2 regions of the Jeotgalibacillus malaysiensis genome follow, and region 1 is predicted to be linked to the other one. Evidence: riboswitches for the same ligand, from Rfam matches in the RefSeq annotation. Region 1 holds a riboswitch; the other holds the start of a gene.

Region 1 (4,365 bases):
CTGTACATATTTTGGCCGCGGCTTCGGGTGCGCTGTCTCAAAAGTAGCGCCAGCAGCGGCTTTCATTGATTCAAGCTGACCGGACAAATACCGGAATTCACTCATTGTAATGAACTGACAGTCTGTTCGTGGATAGGATACAAGCTTTTTTTCATATAAATCCTGTACGGTTTTCAGCACGTTTGAAGGACTGTATTTGTATCGTCTGTTCATTTTTGCCTGAAGTGAAGACAGACTGTGCAGACTCGGTGCCTGCATTTTCTTCAGCTTCTTCTCAGCCTTTACGACTGTTCCTTTTAACTCGGCTCCATGTTCAATTCTGTGCTGTTTGAGCGTCTTCTCTGCTTCTTCCTTCTTTTTAAAAGTAGTACCATGCTTAGTCTGAAATGCCTTTCCGCTTTCTTTATGATCAGCAAGCAGTTGAAAAAACGGCTCTGGTTTAAAGTTTTCAATTTCATGCTGCCGCTGCCAGATCATATAAAGCGTTGGTGTCTGAACACGCCCGAGACTGAATGGTCCGTCGACACCTCTTTCTTGTAAAAGGAGCGTGTAGAGCCTCGAAATATTCATACCAACAAGCCAGTCACTTACCTGTCTCGTCTGCGCTTCATCATATAATGAAAGATAATCATCACCATTACGCAGCTCCTGAAACCCTTTTCTGATGACGTCTTTTTCAAGCGAGTTAATCCATAAACGCTTAGTCGGCTTATGCATCATGCCTGCCTGCTCTATAATGGACCGTGCGATATTCTCCCCTTCTCTGTCACTATCAGTTGCAACTACAATCTGATCGGCTTTTCTGAGAAGCCCTTTGACAATATTGAATTGCGCACGCTTCGCATAAGGGACGGTGAATTTGAATTCTTCCGGGATCATCGGCAGCGTATCAAGCTTCCACTTCTTCCATTCCGGTTTATATTTCTGAGGCTCTTCAAGTGACACTAAATGTCCGAAGCCCCACGTAATCGCCGCTCCTCCCGGGAACAGTGAATCTTCTATATGAAAATAACCATCTGTTTTTCTGGATGTTTGAAAAGCATCTGCATAGCTTTTCGCCTGTGAAGGTTTTTCTGCGAGAATGACTGTAAACAAAGGAATTCCTCCTAGTATTGGTCCGAAGCATCAATCGGGGATTTGTGACCTTATCATATCATGGGACGGGTGAGATGGCGAACACTTATTCTGGTGTGGCATGATCGTAGCGTTGGTTCGAAGAATTTTCGCTAGTGGTTCGGAAAATACATGCTATTGTTCAGAGAATAACTGTTGATGTTCAAAGAATAAACATGATGCTTCATAAAATCTCGTGACATGTTCGCAGAATCGTGTAATTTGACCTATGCCCAACCCATAAAAAAATCCAGAATATATCATGGAAGATATATTCCGGACCGTTTCATTCCTATTATGCGTTTGCACCCTTCTTCAAAGCATCAGCTTTATCTGTTCTTTCCCATGGAAGGTCAAGATCATTACGGCCGAAGTGTCCGTAAGCAGCTGTCTGTTTGTAGATCGGACGGCGAAGGTCAAGCATTTTAATGATGCCTGCAGGACGAAGGTCAAAGTGATTACGGATCAGATCAACAAGTGTATCCTCTTCCACTTTACCAGTTCCAAATGTGTTAACAGAAATTGATACAGGCTGTGCTACGCCGATTGCGTAAGCAAGCTGTACTTCACATTTATCAGCAAGACCTGCAGCAACGATGTTTTTCGCTACGTAACGTGCAGCATAAGCACCTGAGCGGTCAACCTTTGTTGCATCCTTACCTGAGAATGCACCACCGCCGTGACGAGCATATCCTCCGTACGTATCTACGATGATTTTACGGCCAGTCAGACCTGCATCTCCCTGAGGTCCTCCAATAACAAAGCGGCCAGTCGGGTTAATGAAGTATTTCGTATCTTCATCGATTAGCTCTGCCGGTACAACGTGATTAATCACATGTTCCTTCAGGTTACGCTGAATACGCTCAAGGCTGACTTCCGGATGATGCTGCGTTGAGATAACAATTGTATCTACGCGCACCGGCTTGTCATTTTCATCATATTCAACTGTTACCTGTGTCTTACCATCCGGACGAAGGTAAGGAAGAATATCTTCTTTACGCACTTCAGTCAGACGGCGTGACAATTTGTGTGCAAGTGAGATTGGCAGTGGCATCAGTTCAACTGTTTCGTTATTTGCATAACCGAACATAAGCCCCTGATCGCCTGCACCGATTGATTCGATTTCAGCATCAGTCATCTGGCTTTCACGGTCTTCTAGTGCACGGTCAACTCCTGCTGCGATGTCAGGTGACTGCTCATCAATTGAAGTTAGTACTGCACAAGTATCCGCATCAAAACCATACTTAGCACGTGTATAGCCGATTTCTTTAATCGTTTCACGCACGATCTTAGGGATATCTACATAAGTAGAAGTTGAGATTTCTCCCGCTACCAGAACAAGTCCGGTTGTAACAGAAGTTTCGCACGCCACTCGGGCATTCGGATCATCTTTCAGTATTGCATCAAGAATTGAATCAGAAATCTGATCACAGATTTTATCCGGATGTCCCTCAGTTACGGACTCGGATGTAAATAAACGACGTTTTACAGACATATAAGTCTCCTCCTTGTGAAGCAAATAGTCGACGGTACTCATTACCCTTAGAGATCGAACGTTAACCTACAAGATCATCCAAGTTTCGGCATAAAATAAAAGAAACCTCTCCTCAAATCACGTTCATGAGGAAAGGTTCATAATCAGTTCGCCTTTCACTCTTATCGTTCAAGACACACGTCTTGCTTCAGGTTAGCACCTTCGCTCCAAATGTTTGGACCGCAAAAGCATCATGCTTTTTTGCGGAGCAGGTTGCTGGGTTTCATAGGGCCTGTCCCTCCACCAGCTCGGGATAAGAGTATCCGTTCAAAAAACTATCATACGGAAATGAATGTGTAATGTCAATCATAATATACAATTATAGATGAGAAGTTTAGTGCTTATTTAAGTTGGCTGATGATTTCCGCTTCAGGGGGACGCTTTCCGCGGCCGGGCGGTGAGCCCGCAGGCTTCGCCATGCTCGGTCTCACACGTCCCTTCCTGCCGCAGGAGTCGCCCCCTTACGCTGCAATCATCATCTGTGCAGAAAAAAATGGGCATTATTAAAATGATTGATTTAATATCCACAGCGTTGATCGCAGTAGAAGGCGGCGACTCCGGGACGATTAGTTGGAAGCTGAGACCCCACAGCCGAAGGCGAGGAGGTCTAATGGAGCCACAAAACGGCTCATCCAGGAAAGCGTCCGCCTGAAACGGAGATCAGACGCCAGATTATTAAATTTAAACTAAATAAGAATTTTTAACGAAATCGCCAATTAGTATAGACTATTCATTTGAATGTGTTATACTAATTTCGAACAAAGGTGAATGACTTACTGAAAAGGTGGGAGATAACATGACAACAATCCGAAACACTTCAGAATTAAAAGAACTATTAATGAGCGAACGCGTGAATAAGAACCTTTCTGTACCTCAGCTTGTGGAGAAGGTATTAATGAGAGAAGAAGGCACATTAACTTCTACAGGCGCTGTAAGAGCTGAAACAGGTAAATACACCGGCCGCTCACCTAAAGATAAATTTATTGTGGATGAAGCCTCTGTACGTGACAAGATTGACTGGGGTAAAGTTAATCAGCCGATCTCTGAGGATTCATTTGACCGTTTATATACGAAAGTACTGAACCACCTTGGTGAAAAAGAAGAAGTATTTGTTTTTGAAGGGTTCGCAGGAGCTGATGCTGCTTCCCGCCTTCCGATCCGTGTAGTGAACGAGCGAGCATGGCATAATCTTTTTGCTCACCAGCTGTTTATAAGAGCTCAAAAAGGTGAAGCGTGGACGAGTCAGAATGAAGCGCCGTTTACAATTCTTTCTGCTCCATCTTTAAAAGCTGACCCTGAAACAGATGGTACAAATTCTGAAACATTTGTGATTGTATCATTTGAACAGCGCACGATTTTAATCGGGGGCACGGAATATGCAGGAGAAATGAAAAAATCCATTTTCTCAGTGATGAATTACCTGTTGCCACAAAATGACATTTTACCAATGCACTGCTCAGCAAACGTTGGGGCAGAAGGTGATGTTGCATTATTCTTCGGACTTTCCGGCACTGGTAAAACGACGCTTTCAGCAGACGCTGACCGCAAGCTTATTGGGGATGATGAGCACGGCTGGTCTGATAATGGCGTATTTAATATTGAAGGCGGATGCTACGCAAAGTGCATTAACCTATCAGAGGAAAAAGAGCCGCAGATTTTCGATGCGATCCGATTTGGTTCAGTACTTGAGAATGTCGTGCTTGACCCTGAAACACATG
Region 2 (4,365 bases), 1.6 Mb from region 1:
CTTTCGGACAATTTTACTTCAAGTTCTGTAAGTGCATTTGGTTTTATCACATATTCAGCAGGGGCACCACGGACAATAACATCATTCACGTTACTCACTTCCTATCGGTTTTCCATCCATTCAGGCTTTCCAAAACCTTTGAAGTCTGAATCGATCGTTTCTTCAAATTCAGGGGATTCAACGATTTCAATTAAATCTTCTGCAAGTGCTGAATCTTCATTTTCAGCAGACACTGCAACAACGTTTCGATACTCATCCGGCATATCTTCAAGTGCCAATGCGTCAAGTAGGTTCATTTCAGCAGCTAAAGCAAAGTTTCCAGGTACAGCTGATAGATCGGCACTTTCAACAGCACGAGGTAATCCACCTGCTTCAATTGGCTGGAATACAAGGTTTTTCGGGTTATCCTGAATGTCATTTTCAGAAACAGTCAGTTCAGGTGCATCAGGGTCCAGTGTAATTAAGTTATGATCCTGTAGAACGAGGAATGTACGTGCTGCATTAACTGGATCATTTGGAATTGCGATCGTTGAGCCATCTTCGACTTCTTCAATAGAATCATACACGTTAGAGTAAATGCCCATTGGAGCAGTTGGAACCATAATCAGAGCTGAGAGGTCCATGTCATTCTCTTCTTCAAAATTTTCAAGGTAGATCGTGTGCTGAAACAGATTGGCATCAATATCTCCATTATCCAGGGCATTATTAGGCTGGATATAGTCGCTGAATTCAACAATCTCAACTTCATACCCTTTTTCTTCAAGACCTGGCTTAATTGCTTCATTCAGCATATCGCTGTATGGGCCAGCTGTACCACCCAACTTGACAGATTTTTCATCTCCTGTAGCTTCGCTGTCGCCTCCGCATGCTGCTAATGCAGTCACAGATGTCAATAATAGTACTGATAATAAACTCTTTTTCATTTCAAAATCTCTCCCTTTTCTTATCTTTTATCAATTGCTTTAGAGGTCCAGTCACCGATTTGCTGAATGAGTTGGACAAGTATAATGAGTATCACAACAGTTACGATCATGATCGTATTGTCGTATCTGTAATAACCAAATCTGATCGCAAGGTCTCCAATGCCACCTCCTCCGACTACACCTGCCATTGCAGAGTAAGCTACAAGGCTGATAATTGTCAGGGTAATCCCTTGGACAATACTTGTTTTGGCTTCTGGTAAAAGTACATCCTTAATAATCATCCATGGTGTTGCACCAACTGCTACGGCAGCTTCGATTACACCTTTATCAATTTCCCTCAGCGCTGATTCGACAATCCGGGCAAAGAAGGGGATTGCGGCAACGGATAATGAAACGCTGGCAGCAGCCGGGCCGATGGTTGAACCGACAATTATGTTAGTAAGTGGGATGAGTGCAACGAGCAAAATGATAAATGGAATTGACCTGACCATATTAATGACAAAACCGAAGCTGGATTGAACGATCCGATTTTCAAGAAATAGTCCTCTGTCAGTCACAAAAAGTAAAACACCAAGCGGCAGACCAAGAATGATTGCCACAGCTAATGCAATGCCGATCATATATAACGTCTGTCCAAAGGCAACCCAGATTTCTGGCATCAATTCAACCATTCGTGAAAACTCAAAGCCCATCTCTGATCACCTCCACCCGTGCGCCGCGCTCTTCCATATATGAAACAGCCTGGTCGATCGTCTTACGCTGACCTTGAACCTCCATCAGAAATATGCCGAGCGGCCGTTCCTGGATATATTCGATAGAGCCGTGTAGAAAATTACCTTTGATTTTAAACTGCTGAATTGTATCAGTGATGACACCTTCGCCGGCAACGTTTCCTCTAAAAAGCACTTTTAAGATTCGGCCTTTACACTGATCCAGAATCGCATCTGGTACATCAAATGACACAACACTTTTGATGAATTCTTCAGCGAGAGGTGTGTGTGGATTTGAGAAAATTTCATATACACTTCCTTCCTCAATGACCCGTCCATCCTGCATGATTGCCATTCTGTCGCAGATCTCCTTGACAACATTCATCTCATGCGTAATTAAAACAATTGTAATATCCAGTTCACGATTGATTTTCTTCAGTAATCTTAGTATTGAAACTGTGGTGTTAGGGTCCAGTGCGGAAGTGGCTTCATCACACAATAAAACAGAAGGGTTATTCGCAAGAGCTCTGGCGATTCCTACGCGCTGCTTTTGTCCTCCACTTAATTGTGCCGGAAAGACATCTTTCTTATCTGTTAAAGACACCATATCAAGCAGCTCAGTCACACGTTTATCGATTTTTTTACGAGGTGTTCCGGCTGCTCTTAAAGCAAATGCGATATTCTCAGAAACAGTTTTCTGGCTGATCAGGTGAAAGTGCTGAAAAATCATGCCGATTTTCAGACGTGCTTTTCTAAGGTCGGGTCCTTTTAACTTAGTCAGGTCTACACCATTGATCTCGATTTGACCACTAGTCGGTTTTTCGAGTAAATTCAGACATCGGATAAGAGAGCTTTTACCTGCACCGGAATATCCAACGATTCCAAAAATGTCACCTTCATGAATCGTCAGTGTTACACGATCTACACCGGCTACACTGCCCTTTTTAGTCCGGTATACCTTTGATAAATCTTTAATTTCAATCATGGCAATCTCCTTCAAAAAAATTGATCATAAAAAAGGTGCCTCTTTCATTCGGAAAGAGGCACCTGAAAATGGAATCGGGTTATCTTTCAGAATGAAATCATTCTGTAGGAATTGGCACCTTCCCAGCTGAAGCTGGGGGTTGCCGGACGTCATAGGGCCTGTCCCTCGGTCACTCTTGATAAGTTCCATATAAAGTTGTGTTAAAGATGAAATTAATATTATCGGGAAACCCGACTATTGTAAAGGGGGTTTGAAAAGTTTTTGTAATAAAGAGAAAAATAAAATATATGTAAGGGTTTTCATTATTGGAATGGCAGTATTTCATATTACAATGTATTTTAGAATAATAATTTAGTTAAATTTCTCAGGCAGAAGTATTTATCTGTAAATGTAAAAAAGACATAAGTCAAAGCTGATTCGGGTAAACCCAAAATAAACGAACCTTTGGAGGAATGACAAATGGACAGTATTATTTTTGATCTGGATGGTACCTTGTGGGATCCTCGGGAAACCGTGTTAACTTCATGGAATAGAGCAATTGAGGGCCATCCGAAAGCAGATAAGAAACTAACACTTGATGATTTGAAACAGACAATGGGAAAGCAGATGCACGAGATCTCACAAATCTTTTTCCCTGAGTTGAGCGCTGAGGATCAAAAGGAAGTCATGGATTATTTAACAGAGATCGAAATTCCCTATGTAGCGGAAAATGGGGGAGAGTTGTATCCGGCACTTGAAGATACGCTGATCTATCTCTCTGAAAAATACCGTCTCTTCATCGTGAGTAACTGTCAGGAAGGCTATATTGAAGCCTTTTATCAGTACCACAAACTTGATCGTTTTTTTGATGACTTTGAGAATCCGGGCAGAACAGGGCTTTCAAAAGGAGAAAATATCAAGCTCGTGATTGAACGGAATGGATTGAAGAGCCCCGTTTATGTAGGAGATACACAGGGTGACCGTGATGCCGCACGTAAAGCCGGTGTGCCGTTTGTATTTGCGAAGTATGGTTTTGGGAAAGTGGATGATTTTGAATATGAAATAGAGCGACTGACTGATTTAAAACGGTTATTCTAGACCGGTAAGCGCTCAGAACGGAAAACGCTTCCCGGCATGTTACACTGAAATCAGGAGATAATAGCCAAAGGAGGGATGTACGATGACGCAGCGCACAAAAGCAGGATGGAAGCTCGAGCAGACTTATACAAAGCTTCCGGACATCTTTTTTTCAAAAATGGAACCGAACCCGGTAGCAAGTCCTGAGTTATTTATATTGAATGAACCGCTCGCAAAAGAACTGGGTCTCGATCCGAATGTCTTGGCAGACGAAGAGGAGATCCTTGCAGGCAATGAAGTCCCTGAAGGATCTGAACCGATCGCACAGGCATATGCAGGACACCAGTTTGGACAGTTCACCATGCTTGGAGACGGTCGTGCATTATTATTTGGAGAGCAGATCACCCCGGCTGGAGAGCGGAAAGATATTCAGCTGAAAGGGTCGGGACGCACTAAATTCTCACGCGGTGGTGACGGACGGGCGGCGCTTGGACCGATGCTCCGCGAGTATATTATCAGTGAAGCCATGCACGGTCTCGGCATTCCAACGAGCCGAAGCCTTGCAGTGACGCTGACCGGTGAAACAGTTATGCGCGAGCGGTTGCTGACAGGTGCAGTTATGACGCGTGTAGCATCAAGCCATTTGCGTGTGGGTACGTTCGAATATGCAGTCAGACTGACGGAGACTGAC

What was found. Region 1 has a riboswitch for S-adenosylmethionine ahead of metK (methionine adenosyltransferase). Riboswitches for the same ligand answer to the same signal wherever they lie in the genome.
Region 2: linked by a shared signal. The riboswitch ahead of LG330_RS02455 (methionine ABC transporter ATP-binding protein) and the one ahead of metK (methionine adenosyltransferase) in region 1 are both predicted to bind S-adenosylmethionine.

Annotation. Positions count from the first base shown of each region.
Region 1 covers NZ_CP085252.1:2,412,091-2,416,455, forward strand. The annotation lists gene LG330_RS12875 (DNA topoisomerase 3) at 1-1,095, opposite strand, end outside; gene metK (methionine adenosyltransferase) at 1,409-2,608, opposite strand; SAM riboswitch class I at 2,767-2,907, opposite strand; gene pckA (phosphoenolpyruvate carboxykinase (ATP)) at 3,444-4,365, shown strand, end outside.
Region 2 covers NZ_CP085252.1:411,518-415,882, forward strand. The annotation lists gene LG330_RS02440 (iron-containing alcohol dehydrogenase family protein) at 1-89, opposite strand, end outside; gene LG330_RS02445 (MetQ/NlpA family ABC transporter substrate-binding protein) at 102-923, opposite strand; gene LG330_RS02450 (methionine ABC transporter permease) at 944-1,615, opposite strand; gene LG330_RS02455 (methionine ABC transporter ATP-binding protein) at 1,605-2,618, opposite strand; SAM riboswitch class I at 2,695-2,803, opposite strand; gene LG330_RS02460 (HAD family hydrolase) at 3,078-3,695, shown strand; gene LG330_RS02465 (YdiU family protein) at 3,778-4,365, shown strand, end outside.